DNA from 2 places in the Agromyces sp. C10 genome. Region 1 is predicted to be linked to the other one. Evidence: predicted binding sites of a transcription regulator. Region 1 holds the regulator's gene; the other holds the start of a gene.
What was found. The regulator HspR, encoded in region 1, represses chaperone genes until heat shock. The targets are predictions, from matches to a motif close to AAGTTGAGTCNNNNNGACTCAACTT.
Positions count from the first base shown of each region.

Region 2: the regulator HspR is predicted to act here: its motif matches at 2,511-2,535, upstream of M1L56_RS00510 (ATP-dependent Clp protease ATP-binding subunit).

Region 1 is NZ_JALPSX010000007.1:9,588-17,095, reverse strand. Features, by position in the region: gene M1L56_RS09215 (ATP-dependent DNA ligase) at 82-393, shown strand; gene M1L56_RS09210 (hypothetical protein) at 422-736, shown strand; gene M1L56_RS09205 (hypothetical protein) at 778-1,050, shown strand; gene M1L56_RS09200 (EAL domain-containing protein) at 1,035-1,817, opposite strand; gene M1L56_RS09195 (heat shock protein transcriptional repressor HspR) at 1,929-2,351, opposite strand; gene M1L56_RS09190 (DnaJ C-terminal domain-containing protein) at 2,351-3,346, opposite strand; gene M1L56_RS09185 (nucleotide exchange factor GrpE) at 3,474-4,145, opposite strand; gene dnaK (molecular chaperone DnaK) at 4,148-6,025, opposite strand; gene M1L56_RS09175 (hypothetical protein) at 6,437-7,189, shown strand; gene M1L56_RS09170 (hypothetical protein) at 7,418-7,508, shown strand, end outside.
Region 2 is NZ_JALPSX010000001.1:88,506-96,013, forward strand. Features, by position in the region: gene M1L56_RS00505 (RNA 2'-phosphotransferase) at 1-2,191, opposite strand, end outside; gene M1L56_RS00510 (ATP-dependent Clp protease ATP-binding subunit) at 2,551-5,184, shown strand; gene M1L56_RS00515 (ROK family transcriptional regulator) at 5,315-6,469, opposite strand; gene M1L56_RS00520 (substrate-binding domain-containing protein) at 6,687-7,508, shown strand, end outside.

The sequences.
Region 1 (7,508 bases):
CGGCGCACCGCGCGGCCCGCCCGCCGGGTTCGGTGACGACCTGCGTACCGCCCTGAGATGTATCGCTAGGAAGGAGGCGACATGGGAACACTGGAATACAACTCGAAGCTCTCGGCGACGTTCGACGACCGGACACTCGCCCACCTGCAGGTGGCGATCTGGTCGAAGCTGCGCCGCGGTGAGCACTTCGCGTTCACCTGGATCGACGAGGAGGCGACACCGCCGAGGACCTCCGTCTGGTGCAGCCCCACCATTCCGATGACGTTCCAGTTCGACCGGGCCGAGCCCGCCGAACTGAACCCCCGGTGGGTCGAGGTGCTCACCAAGGCGGCCAACTCGGCAGGTGGCCTGCGACTGATCCCCGAGCCCGTCGAGGCGACCCCCGCTCGATGAGCGTGACACGAACAGGAGGAGGAACGGGATGGGCACCCTGATCTACGGTCAGCGGATCTCGGAGTTCGAGATCGAGGACCGCACGCTCGCGCACCTGCAATTCGTCATCGCGGCGAAGCTGCAACGCGGCGAGCAGTTCATGTTCACCTGGAGCCACGGGATGGAGCGCGGCAGCGGCCGCAGCGTGATCTGGATCAGCCCCGCAGCGCAGGTGCACTTCCGCTTCAGCGGCAATCGCGCACCCAAGCTCAACCGGGCCTGGCTCGAGATGCTGATGGACAGCGCGAACAGCCGCGCCGGGCTCCAATGGGTGCCCGAGCCGGCCGACGCCGCCGGACCCTGACACCGCACCCCCGACGACGGAACGAGAGAACGGAGCATCCCTTGAAGATCCACCGGCTGACGGTCGACGGCAAAGACTACTTCCTGCCCGACCCCATCGATGAGCTTCGCGCGCAGATCCTCGCCGCCATCCAGGGCGGCGGCGGATACGTCACCATCCCCCCGCTTCGAGGCGGCCCGGGAATCGACATCCTCTTCTCGCCGGGGATGCCGGTGAGCTGGACCCAGCTCGACATCGGCGATTCCGGCGACGCGTCCGGGACGTCGTCGGGGCAGGACCCCGACGAGTTCGCGGATCCCTACAGCTCGCTCTGAGCCGGACCGCCCGCTTCCGCCCGGAGGCGGGCGGTCATCCGTTCGGGCGTCGACGGTCGGCCGAACAGGAACCCCTGGGCCCGGTCGAATCCCAACTCTCGCACCGCTTCCCATTGCAGCTCGGTCTCGACGCCCTCGGCGACCGTGCGCAGCCCTCGATCGCGGGCGAAGCGCACCAGTCGAGCGACCTCCGTGCGCTCCTCGGTGACGTGCTGGATCAGCGAGCGGTCCACCTTGAGCTCGGTGATCGGCAGCGCGCCCGCGCGGAGTTCGGCCTCCTCGACGGATCGCACATCGTCGAGCGAGACTCCGACCCCGTGGTCGCGCACCCGGCGGAGGTTGCCTTCCGCGGCGGCGGGCGACGGTCGAGACTCGGTCAGCTCCAGCATGAGCAGCTCGGGGCGGATGCCGTCAGTCCGCAGCCGGTCGAGCACCCGATCGGCGAAGTCGGCCCGCTCGAGCTGCACGGCGGCGACGTTGACGGCGACCTCGATCCGTCGTCCCGCGGAGGCCAGGTCGGCAGCGAAGCGGCAGGCGCACCGGAGCATGGCGTCGCCGATGGCATCCATCGACCGGGTCTCCTCGGCGATCGGGATGAAGTGCTGCGGCCCGAGCACGCCTCGCTGGGGATGGCGCCACCGGCTCAGCGCTTCGACCGCCACCGTGCGCCCGTCCCGGGCGTCGACCTGCGACTGGAACTCGGCGACGATCTCGCCGCGCACCGCGGCACGCCGCAGGTCGCGCACCACTCGCTGGTTCCCGTGCACGACACCCTCCCCCGGGCTCTCCGAGAGCCCCGGCCATTGTGCGTGCAACATCCGATTTCGGACAAAGGCGAGACACGAGGCGCTCCGCGCCCTATAATCCGCTCGCCGACCTCAGCTCCGGTCGAGCGGCCGCCACACGACGACGGCGTTCTCGCGCCGTACGCGCGTGCCGGCCTTGAGCGAGACGACCTCGCCGTGGGCCCCGGCGGCGAAGACCCGGCGCCCGGGCCGGTTGAGCATCTCATCGGCGAGCGCGCGCTCCAGCTCGCGGACGCGTTGGCGGAGGTCGGTGACCTCGTTCTCGAGGCCGAGGATGCGGCGGATGCCCTCGAGGCTCACGCCCTCGCTCGAGAGCTGCTGGATCTCGCGGAGCTGCGCGACATCCCGCATCGAGTAGCGACGCGACTTGCCCGCCGTGCGCTTCGGGGACACGAGCCCCATGCGGTCGTACTGGCGGAGCGTCTGCGGGTGCATGCCGGCGAGCTCGGCCGCGACCGAGATCACGAACAGGGGGCTCTCGCCGTCGACCTGCATCAGTGGCCCCGGGCCTTGGCGAGGAGGTCCTCGCGGGGATTCTCGTCGGGCAGGAGCGCGGCGAACTCGCGCAGCTTCTCCTCGGCCTCCTTCGACAGGTGCGACGGCACGGCGACCTGCACGACGGCGAGGAGGTCGCCCGTGCCCTTCTTCGTCTCGACGCCGCGACCCTTCACGCGCAGCACGCGGCCGCTCGGAGTGCCCGGCGCGACGCGCAGCTTGACCGGCTCGCCGCCGAGCGTCGGCACCTGGATGGTGGCGCCGAGCGCGGCCTCGACGAAGGTGACGGGCACGTTGACGCGGAGGTTGAGCCCGTCACGTTCGAACACCGGGTGCTTGCGCACCTTGACGGTGAGCACGATGTCGCCGGCCTCGCCGCCGTCGGGCGACGGGTGGCCCTTGCCGCGCAGCCGGATCTTCTGGCCGTCGGCGACGCCCGCGGGCACGTTGACGGTGATCTCGCGCCCCTCGGCGGTCTGCAGCGTGATGCGGTCGCCCTTGGTGGCGGTGACGAAGTCGAGCGTCGTCGACGCGGTCACGTCACGCCCGCGGGTGGGGCCGCCGAAGCCGCCGTAGCCGCCGGTGGGCTGGCCGAACCGGCCGCCGCCGAAGAGGCCGCTCAGCAGGTCGTCGTACTGGCCGGCGCCCTGCTGGGTGGTGTAGCGCGTGCCGCGGCCGCCCGGGCCGCCGAACATGCCGCCGAAGACGTCCTCGAAGCCGCCGGCGCCGCCGGCGCCGGGCGCGGTGAACCGGGCGCCCTGCCCCATCGCGCGGACCGCGTCGTACTCCTTGCGTTCCTCGGGATCGGAGAGCACGGAGTGCGCCTCGCTGATCTCCTTGAACTTCGACTCGGCGGCGGCATCCCCCGGGTTCTGGTCGGGGTGGTACTTGCGCGCGAGCTTGCGGTAGGCCTTCTTGATGTCGGCGTCGCTGGCGTCCTTGGAGACGCCGAGGATCGCGTAGAAGTCCTTGTCGAACCAATCCTGGCTGGCCATCGGCGCCTCCTTCCTCGAAATCTAGTGCGGATCGGTGATCGAGTAGCGCCGCCTGCGGCGCGTATCGAGATCGGGTGACCCGGTCTCGATACGGCCGCGGGCGGCCTCCTCGACCAGCGGTGCCCCGCTACGCGGGCGTCTTGACGACGACCTTCGCCGCACGCAGCAGCGTGCTGCCGAGCAGGTACCCGGTCTCGACGACGTCGGCGACCGTGTCGACCTCGACCTCGTCGGAGTGCTGCTGGAAGATCGCCTCGTGCCGCTGCGGGTCGAACGCCTCGCCCACCTCGCCGAACGGCGTGAGGCCGAGCTTCTCGACCGACGCGCGCAGCTTCGCCGCGATCGTCGCGAACGGGGTGTCGCCCTCGAGGTCGCCGTGCTTCTCGGCGCGGTCGAGGTCGTCGAGCACGGGCAGCAGCACGGCCACGGCCGCGCCGATCGCCCGCTCCCGCTCGACCTCGCGGTTCGCCTCGGTGCGCTTGCGGTAGTTCGCGTACTCGGCGGTGACCCGCTTCAGGTCGGCGAGGTGCTCGGCCGACGGGTCGTCGACCTCGGCCTGCGCGGCGTTCAGGATGTCGTCGACGGTGAGGGCCTCCTCGTCGAGCACGTCCGAGACGTCGGGTGCAGCACCCTCGGCCGTGCCGGCGGCATCCGTCGACCCCGCCTCGGGGGCGGACTGCTCGCCCGCCCCCTCGGCACCGGCGTCGGCATCGGGCTTGCGAACCTGACCCGTCTCGGGGTCGATCCGCCGCTTGTCGCGGATGATCGGCTCGTCGTGGTTCTGGTTCTCGTCAGCCATGGCTACTTCTTCTCGTCCTCGTCGTCGATGACCTCGGCGTCGACCACGTCCTCGTCGGACTGGTCGGAGCCCTCGGTGCCGGACGGGTTCGCGTCCTCACCGGGGTTGGCGCCGGCGGTCGCATCGGCCTGCTGGCCCTGCGCGTAGATCGCCTCGCCGAGCTTGCCCTGCGACTGGTTCAGCTTGTCGAACGCCGACTTCACCGCGTCGTCGTCGTCACCGGCGAGCGCGGTCTTCAGCGCGTCGACGTCGCCCTGGACCTCGTTCTTCACGTCGGCCGGGAGCTTGTCCTCGTTGTCCTTGATCAGCTTCTCGATCGAGTAGACGAGCTGCTCCGCCTGGTTGCGCGTCTCGGCCGACTCGCGGCGCTTCTTGTCCTCCGCCGCGTGCTCCTCGGCGTCGCGCACCATCCGGTCGATGTCCTCCTTCGGCAGCGACGAGCCGCCGGTGATGGTCATCGACTGCTCCTTGCCGGTGCCCTTGTCGCGCGCCGACACGTGCACGATGCCGTTCGCGTCGATGTCGAAGGTGACCTCGACCTGCGGGATGCCGCGGGGAGCCGGGGCGATGCCGGTCAGCTCGAACGTGCCGAGCGGCTTGTTGTCGCGCGTGAACTCGCGCTCGCCCTGGAACACCTGGATCGCGACCGACGGCTGGTTGTCGTCGGCGGTCGTGAAGGTCTCGCTCCGCTTGGTCGGGATGGCCGTGTTGCGCTCGATGAGCTTGGTCATGATGCCGCCCTTGGTCTCGATGCCGAGGCTCAGGGGGGTGACGTCGATGAGCAGCACGTCCTTGCGCTCGCCCTTGAGGACGCCGGCCTGGAGAGCGGCGCCGACGGCGACGACCTCGTCCGGGTTCACGCCCTTGTTGGGCTCCTTGCCGGTCTCCTGCTTCACGAGCTCGGAGACGGCGGGCATGCGGGTCGAACCGCCGACGAGCACGACGTGCGCGATGTCGGCCACCTTGATGCCGGCCTCGCGGATGACATCCTCGAACGGCTTCTTCGTGCGGTCGAGCAGGTCGCTCGTCATGTTCTCGAACTGAGCGCGCGTGAGCGTCTCGTCGAGGTTGGCCGGGCCGTTCTCGGTGAGCGAGAGGTAGGGCAGCTGGATGCTCGTCGACATGCTCGACGAGAGCTCCTTCTTGGCCTGCTCCGCGGCCTCCTTGAGGCGCTGGAGGGCGATCTTGTCCTTCGAGACGTCGACACCCGTCGAGTCCTTGAAGCGCTTGATCAGGTGCTCGACGATGCGCTGGTCCCAGTCGTCGCCGCCGAGGCGGTTGTCGCCCGCGGTCGCACGGACCTGGATGGTCGAGAAGTCGTCGTCCTTGCCCACCTCGAGGAGGGACACGTCGAACGTGCCGCCACCGAGGTCGAAGACGAGGATGAGCTCGTCCTCCTTGCCCTTGTCGAGGCCGTACGCGAGCGCGGCGGCGGTGGGCTCGTTGATGATGCGGAGCACGTTGAGGCCCGCGATCTCACCGGCCTCCTTGGTCGCCTGGCGCTCCGCGTCGTTGAAGTACGCCGGCACGGTGATGACCGCGTCGGTGACCGTGTCGCCCAGGTACTGCTCGGCGTCGCGCTTCAGCTTCTGCAGGATGCGCGCCGAGATCTCCTGCGGCGTGTAGGTCTTGCCGTCGATCTCCTTCTTCCAGTCGGTGCCCATGTGGCGCTTGACCGACGAGATGGTGCGATCGACGTTGGTCACGGCCTGGCGCTTGGCGGTCTCGCCGACGAGCACCTCGCCGTCCTTCGTGAATGCCACCACCGACGGGGTGGTGCGGAAGCCCTCGGCGTTCGCGATGACGACGGGCTCGCCGCCCTCGAGGACGCTCACGACCGAGTTGGTGGTCCCCAGGTCGATTCCGACTGCACGTGACATGTGTGTCTCTCCTTCTGCCGGGGGGTTCTCGGATGTCGCCCCGCGGCGATCGGCCCGGCGGTGCCCGCCCGCGGCCGAAGTCTGCTCGTCGAGACTTGAGCCTCGACCGCTCAAGTCTCGCAGCGGCATCCGTTCGATGTCAAGTCGGGACGCTGAAAGTTGAGCCTATGTGACTCAACCGACCTCGCCCGTCCGCATTCCCCCTGCGCCCCATCCCCCGGGCCGGGCCTCAGCCCTCGCGTGCGAGTGTCCAATGGATGTCGCCGCGACGCTCCCGTGGCGGCATCCATTGGACACTCGATGGGGGTTCGAAGCGGCGACCGGTCCTGCACAGGCCGCGATGAGGCGAGTGGACCCACCGCACGCGCCTCGGCGCCGGTGCGCCGTGGGCGCGGCGCGCAGCATGGTCCGGTGCCGGCGCGCCCCCTCCCGCCGCAACTCCGCCGAGTGCCGTTCTCGGTGCCGCGTGCCGATGAGCTCGGCGTCCCGCGTGGGCGGCTCCGCGCGCTCGACCTCTCCGCGCCCTTCCACGGCGTACGCGCCACCGTCCCCCCGGCGACCCATGCCGAGCGCTGCGCCGCGTTCGCCGCCCGCATGCCCGTCACCCAGGTGTTCAGCCACGCCACGGCCGCCCTGCTGTGGGGCGTGCCGCTGCCGTCCGCGCTGGAACGGGGGCCGCTGCACGTCTCCGCCCTGCGCGGACGCGAGCCGCGCGTGCCGGGCGTGGTCGGCCACCGGCTCCGCGCCGATCGGGTCCGGGTCGGCGCCGTCCGCGGGCTCCCCGTGGTGTCGGCGTGCGACTCGTGGTGCCAGCTCGCGACCGCGCTGTCCCACGACGACCTCGTCGCCGCCGGAGACCGGCTGCTCGGCTGGCCCCGCCCGCTCGTCTCGGCCGACGAGCTCGACGCGGCGATCGAGCGGCATCGCGGCGGACGCGGGACGAGCGCGCGGGATGCGGCACGGCTCGACCTCCGGCCGGGTGCGGCGTCGCCGCGGGAGACCCGGCTGCGGCTGCAGGTGGTACGCGCCGGCTTCCCCGAGCCGGAGCTCAATGCGCCGATCCCGCTGAGCGCGGGGTGGACCGCGCACGGCGACCTCGTCTTCCGCGCGTACGGGGTGCTGCTCGAGTACGACGGCGAGCAGCACCGCGGCGACGACGCGTAGTTCCACCGAGACGTCGAACGGCTCAACGACCTCGCCGCAGACGGGTGGATCGTGATCCGGGTCGGGCGCCGGCTGCCGATGGAGCGGGCCCTCGACCAACTCGAACGCGCGCTGCGCGGCCGCGGCTGGCGGGGCGTTCGTGCGAGCTAGAGCCGACGGATGCCGCGGTGCCGACTTCTCGGGGACGCACCGACGTCGGTGCGGGGCGCGGGCGATACGGTGAGGCGCATGACTCGGACCCTCGCGCCGCGCGTGCTCGCGGCATCCGCTGCACTGGCACTCTCACTGGGCCTCGCCGCCTGTGCGGGCGACGACCCCG
Region 2 (7,508 bases), on a different contig from region 1:
CCTGAAACTCCCTTTCTACACCGATGAGCAACTGCCCGGCTCGTACTCGGTGGTGGCTCGTGGCTCCCGGCGCACTGAACATCCAGGCTGCGCGGGCGATGACACCGCCGGCAAGGTACTGCATCGCCTCGTCGTGTGCGGGTGCGTCTGTAGCGCCGAAATCGAGCAGAGCCTGGAGGTAGAACCGCAGTACTCGCGAACGCGACACCCAGTCTGCCGCGTCGTACAGTGGCACGTCTTCCAGCAATTGTGCCAGTTCGTATCCGAATGGGCGGGTCCCCCTTGCATCGAGGTCGACAGCGAGGACCCGACCACTTGGTTCGACGAGCCAGTTTAATGCGTGTGAATCGCGGCGTTGGAGCGGTGGCGCAGCACACATGATATTCCACCAACTGGCGAACACTGCGGCGCGCTCCTCATCATCGCAGATTGCCTTCAGCCACCGGCCAAACTCCCTCTCCCAGAGACATCGTCTCAAGCCGTCGGAAGATGCATTGGCTCGGGCGTGGAAGAGCGCCAGAAACCGAGCTGTGCGATGGACGACCGGTTCGGCATTCGACGGTGCGAGTCGAATCACCTCGTCAAGGGTCTTGCCGCTGTTGTATCGTCGGACAGAGAATAACGCATCATCGCCCAACTCCATTCCGGGCACGCCCGATCCAACGGTGGCGAGATGGTCAATCACTCCAAATTGGTTCGTTTGCCCCGTTGCCCTGATTCGCTTCGAAAGGAGTTGAGTTTGGCGTAGGTCGTGTTGGTACGCGGATGATGATAGCGCCTTGAACACAAATGTCTGCCCGATCGAGTTCTCAGCGTCTTGCAGGACGATTACCCCGCCCCGCCCGCCGAGCCGTCTCCGCTGCAATTCGTGACTGCGAATGGCCAAGCTGGCTGCACCGCCGAACAGCGTCGCCGCATCCCCGCTGCGTACCGCGAACGCGATCTCCTCCGGCAGTCGCAAGAGAGAACCGGGCACGGGACCGTTGGATTCAATGTCTTGGGCCATCACAATCAGTTTGGTCGCGTCGTCAGATTGCGAGCCGGACGGGGTTCCCAAGAACGTGAGCGCCTCCCGTCGAAGTGTGACGTTCGACGAAAGCCGAGCGAGGTTCAATTTGTCCTCAGCATCCGCCAGCCTGGATCGGTGCCCTCTCAGAGGTCGCCCTTTGGGGGCACCCGAACGCGTCCGTATGGCGTTACGTAAGTGTTCTCGAGCGTTGCTTCGGTCCACTTTGGCGAGGTAGGAGTGCAACTCCGAAAGCACATCTCTGAATACGAACTCGCCCGCGCGTCGATCACGGGATATCGCGGCGACAAGCGCAGGAGCAATCCATTCGAGCGTTGGTGACAGCACCGCGTGGCTCGTTCGCATGCAGAAGGGCAGACGAATACCCCTGGTCGAGATATCGATTTCGCGCGATACGCCCCGCTTGCCCAGTTCGTCGAGGAGTGCCTGAAGCATGACTATTCGCAGCACAGTTTCTGCTTCGGCGGGATTGCACAAGCGCGCGCCTTCAGTCGCGTGAAGTGCGCGTTCGAGAAACTTCTTGCGACCCGATACGGTGCTTGCTTCACCCGCCAGCTTGGTCCACAGTTCCCCGCAGTTTAGGTACCACGTAGCGTTTAGATTCGTCCCTCCAGCGCTGCCTCCAATCGTCCTCGCCGCAGACTCAAGCGCGCCCTTTTCTCCGAAGAGGTCATAACGCCAGAGACACCCTTCGAGGAAGTAGGTCAGCGCGTTGTCCGCGCCATCCTGATGAGCGTCGAGGAGTGCTTCGCATGCACTCTCGAGTTGCGACAACTCAACTAATCCGAAACGTGCGGCAAGGACTGTGGAGATTCCGAATCTCACTCGCAACGATCGATCAGGGACCTCCTCGCTCAACTTGGCTGCCTCAATGAGGAAGGTGAGATATGTGCGGGCAAGTCCAAGCGCTTGCGAGAACACCATCCGCTTGCGCCATGATGCGGCGAAGGCCGCGTCAAGTGCCGCCCATGCAACCTGCTCTCGGGCCCGAAGAAGTGCCCCGGACAGGGACAGCCCGTGAGATCGGAAGTACGGTCCAAGTGACATCGCGCCCCGCGACAACCGTTCCTCCTGGACCAACGCTGCGATCAACGGAATGCCGGCTGCCTCACGCGCCTGTGCCCAGTGACGAACCAGCTGAAATCCCGAGGTGTTCGGGTCCATCCAGTCTGCGACTGCGCCCGCCCCATCAAGCTCAATCCATCTTTCTAGGTCGACGTCGACGTCGACTCCTGCCTGTTGAGCTGTCCAGGCGGCTGCGCTGTAGTTGTCACGCAGGTGTCGTGCGAGGCGGTCAAAATCACCTCGCGTCCTACGATTGCTCATCCGCGCGGCGACATCGGCTGGACTCGGGGGTGGGACTGCGGCCATTCGTCCTCCACTTGACGGTGCCCTTCACTGTTGCATGGAAGTTCAAGGGGCCGGCGTAGGCGCTGTGGTCAGCCGTGCCTGCGTCGGGAATATCAATGACGCGGAGGCGTTGAACTTGAGCGTACCCAACTCAAGTTCCCAGGAGGACCTAGGTGCCCGACAACTTTAACGAGGCCGGCGCGAGCTCGTTCGACGAGTTCCTCGCCCGCTACCTCGCGGGTGAGCAGGCCAGGCAGGCGCGGTCGATCGACCTCAGCCGGTTCCTGACCTCGCGCACCCAGAGCATCCTGCAGCGCGCCGGACGCTTCGCGCTCGAGCGCGGACAGACCGAGCTCGATGCACTGCACATCCTGCGCGTCATCGTCGAGGACGAGTCCGTCGCGCAGGCGATCACGCGCGTCGGCGCGAGCCCCGAGCGCATCATCACGGCGACCGAGGCGCGGCTGCCCGCGGCATCCGACACCGCCGACGTCAACTCGGCCATGATCACGCCGAGCGCGAGCCGCGCGCTGTTCCACGCGTACCAGGTCGCACGCTCGAGCGGTTCGACGTACATCGACCCCGAGCACGTGTTCTTCGCGCTCGTGCTCGGGCAGGATGCGCCTGCCGGGCAGGTGCTGCAGCGCGCCGGCGTGACCGCCGAGGCGCTGGCCGCTGGACTTGGTGAGCACGTTGAAACCGAGTCCGACGAAACCGGGTCTCGATACGGCGCTGGCGCGCCTACTCGACCGGCGGAGGGGGAATCGAGCACCCCCATGCTCGACAAGTTCGCCATGGACCTCACCGAGCGCGCCATGAACGGCGAGCTCGACCCCGTGATCGGCCGTGCCGACGAGATCGAGCAGACCATCGAGATCCTCAGCCGCCGCACGAAGAACAACCCCGTGCTGATCGGCGAGGCCGGCGTCGGCAAGACCGCGATCGTCGAGGGCCTGGCCCGCGCGATCGTCGAGGAGAACGTGCCCGAGGCGCTGCTCGGCAAGCGGGTCGTCGCACTCGACCTGCCCGGCATGCTCGCCGGCACCCGCTACCGCGGCGACTTCGAGGAGCGTCTCACCAAGACGATGGAGGAGATCGCCGAGCACCGGGGCGAGCTCATCGTGTTCATCGACGAGGTGCACACGGTCGTCGGCGCCGGTGGTGCCGGCGAGGGCGGCATGGACGCGGGCAACATCCTGAAGCCCCGCCTCGCCCGCGGCGAGCTGCACCTCGTGGGTGCGACCACGCTCAAGGAGTACCGCACCATCGAGAAGGACCCCGCGCTCGAGCGCCGGTTCCAGCCGGTTCGCGTCGGGGAGCCCTCGATCGAGGACTCCGTGCTCATCCTGCAGGGCCTGCGCCCCGCGTACGAGGAGCACCACGGCGTCACCTACACCGACGACGCCCTCCGCGCCGCCGTCGAGCTCAGCGCCCGGTACCTCACCGACCGCGTGCTGCCCGACAAGGCCATCGACCTCATCGACCAGGCCGGTGCGCGCCTGCGCCTCAAGCTGGGCGTGAAGGTGGATGTCTCCGCGCTCATCGAGCGCCTGGCGGAGCTCGAGGCCGACAAGAACGCGGCCGTCCGCGCCGAGCACTACGAGGAGGCGTCGCGGATTCGCGACGAGATCTCGAAGGTGCAGGCGAAGCTGGATGACGCGACCTCGCGCAACGCTGGTCGAGTAGCGGAGCGTATCGAGACCACCACCGAGGGTCTCGGTACGGGCGCTGGAGCGCCCTACTCGACCACCGTGGGGGAGCCCGAGATCGCCGCCGTGATCTCGCGGGCCACCGGCATCCCGGTCAACCGCGTCACCGAGGGGGAGCGCGAGCGTCTCGCGAACCTCGAGGGCGAGCTGCACGCCCGGGTCATCGGGCAGGATGACGCGGTCACCGCCGTCTCCCGCTCGGTGCGCCGCAACCGCACCGGCATGGGTGACGCGCGCCGGCCCGTCGGCTCGTTCCTGTTCCTCGGGCCGACCGGCGTCGGCAAGACGGAGCTGGCGCGCGCGCTGGCGGCGAGCCTGTTCGACGACGAGGGCGCGATCATCCGCTTCGACATGAGCGAGTTCGGCGAGCGGCACACCGTGTCGCGGCTCGTGGGCGCCCCTCCCGGATACGTCGGCTACGACGAGGCCGGCCAGCTCACCGAGCGGGTGCGGCGCAACCCGTACTCGATCGTGCTGTTCGACGAGATCGAGAAGGCGCATCCCGACGTGTTCAACCTGCTGCTGCAGGTGCTCGACGACGGACGCCTGACCGACGGCCAGGGTCGCACGGTGGACTTCCGCAACACGGTGGTCATCATGACCTCGAACCTCGGTTCGGAGTTCCTCGCGTCGCGGTCGGGTGCGCTCGGCTTCGTGGCGTCGACGGATGGCTCGGGGTTCTCCTCGTCCGATGACGTGCGGGCTCGCGTGATGGGCAAGGTGCGCGAGGCGATGCGGCCGGAGTTCCTGAACCGCATCGACGAGATCGTGCTATTCCAGAAGCTCTCGGCTTCTGAGATCGCGCAGATCGTGCGCCTGATGCTGGGTGCGACATCCGCTCGCCTGGCGGCTCGCGAGATCGGCTTCGAGGTGACGGATGCCGCGGTGGCGCTCCTGGCGGAGCGCGGCTATGAGCCCGAGTACGGTGCACGTCCGCTGCGTCGCCTGATCCAGCGCGAGATCGACGACCGCATCGCCGACCTCCTCGTCACCGGCGCGCTCGGCGACGGCGAGGCGGTGCGGGTCGATGCCGCGGACGGCGAGTTCGTCGTGGCATCCGTGCCCAACGCGACGGTGTCGCTGCCCGACGCCGCCTGACCCGCGTTGGTCGAGGAGCGCCGCCGCGGGCGGTGCCTCCCGAGACCTCACGCACGACCAGAACGCCCGGCCTCCTTGGGAGGCCGGGCGTTCTTGCCGTCGCAAGGCGCAACCGAAGCGGACTCCGGCGCTACGCCGAGGCGGGCACCGCGACGGGGAGGTCTCCGAAGGCACGTTCATCGACGCCGAGGCCGCGGTAGACCTCGTGAAGTGCTGCGACGACCGCACCGGTGGCGCCTGCGAAGTCGCCCAGCTCCGACGCGGTGAGGCGCGGTGCGGCCCCAAGGTGATGCTCGAGCATCGCCTCGTACCGGGCGAGGTCCCGTGCGAGCGATTTCGCGATGCCGCCGCCGAGCACGATGACCTCGGGCTCGCACGAGACCGTGGCGGCGGTGAGCACGATGAGCAACGCCTGGTCGAAGTGGGCACGAAGCGATCGCACCGGCTCCGAGGCATCCGGAGTGAACAGGTCGGCGGGCGAGTCGAGGTGCACGCCGGCTTCACTGGCGAGCCGCATGATTCCGGGACCGGTCACCATCAACTCGAGCCGCGTACCCAACGGGCCGGCGGGGAGTTGGCCGAACTCGCCGATCACTCCGTGACTGCCGCGGAGGATCCGCCCGTCGATGGACAGCCCGGCCCCGAGGCCGGCGCCGATCGTCACCATCACCGCGGTGGGCGCGTTGCGCGCGGCGCCGAAGTGCTGCTCGCCCAGCAGCGCCAGGTTCGCGTCGTTGTCGGCACGGACGGGCCGGCCGGACCGGGCGCGAACCGAGTCCAGGAAGCCGGGCTCCTCGAGTTGCGGGAGGTTCGGCGCGTTCGAGATCGTCGAGCCGTCGCGGCCGACCGCGCCCGGAAGCCCGATGTAGACCGACTCGACACGGTCCCGGCGCTCGCCAGCGATCTCGTCGATGACCGATGCGAGCCAGTCGGCCAGCGCGGTGGCATCCGCTTCGATCGGGGTGGCGATCTCGCGTCGCTCGATCGGGGACCCGACCATGTCGGCGAGCATGACGCGGGTGTTCGATGCGCCCAGGTCGACCCCGACGACGAGGGAGCGGTCGGCGACGACGTCGAGGAGGACGGCGCGCCGTCCGCGTTGCACCGAGACCAGTTCGGCCGCCTCGACCACCAGGTCCTGGGCGATGAGCTGCTCGACCGCGCGGGTGACCGTCGCAGCCGAGATGCCGGACGCCGCGGCGAGCTGCTTCCTGCTGGCCGGACGTATGCGCAGGAGCTCGGTGAGCACGGCCGTCCGATTCAGCTCGCGCGTATCCTGAACCATCGTCGGCCCCCCTATTTGGCGTCACCCTGAGCATAAACCATGGCAACAATCGGGTCACAGGCGCGCCCGGCGAGGCGATCTTGGCGAGGTTTCGCAAATCACTCTTGACTTTGGTTGCGTCATGAAATCAAAATGGCTGGCACGCTCAATGACGACACGCGCGAGCCTCCGTCGGTCGTCGCACCCAGAGTCACGTCCGCATAGGAAGGTCACACCAATGGCACGATCACCGTTCACCGCGACACGGGGTCTTCGGGTCTCGCTCGTCGGCGCCGTCGCATCCGCGCTGATCCTCACCGGTTGCGCCGCGCAGGGCGCCTCCGCTCCCGCCGACGAGTCGAAGCCGGCCGCGGCCGAACCGAGCCTCGAGTTCCAGGGCCCGAACGGCGAGCAGCCGGGAGCGCTCGCCGAGCTCGAGCTCACCGACGAGGAGCTCGCCGAGGTCGAGGACGGCGAGTACACGGCCGCGTTCGTTTGGCACACGTCCGGCGACTTCGTCGCGGCAGTGGAGAACGGCGCGCGCGCCGAGTTCGAGGAGCTCGGCATCGAGGTGGTGGCCAGCACCCAGGCGAACTTCGACGCGGGCACGCAGGCCAACAACGTCGAGACCATCATGGCGCTCGACCCCGACATCGTGGTCGCCATCGCGGTGGACCCGACCTCGGCCGCCAAGTCCTTCCAGCCGATCCTCGACGCCGGCGCGAAGCTCGTCATCATGACCACGCCCCCCGAGGGCTACACCGCAGGCGAGGAGTTCGTCTCGATCGTCACCGAGGACCTCGCCAAGGCGGGCCGCGCGAACGCCGAGATCCTCGGCGACGCGCTCGGCGGCGAGGGCGAGGTCGGCTACCTCTCGTTCAACGCCAACTTCTGGTTCACCAACCAGCGCGACCAGTCGTTCAAGGACTGGCTCGCCTTCGAGTACCCCGACATCACGATCGTCGAGGAGCAGGGCTTCGCCGACGAGACGGCGACGCAGGCCGCTGCCGCGGCGATGATCGCGAAGAACCCGAACCTCAAGGGCATCTACGTCTCGTGG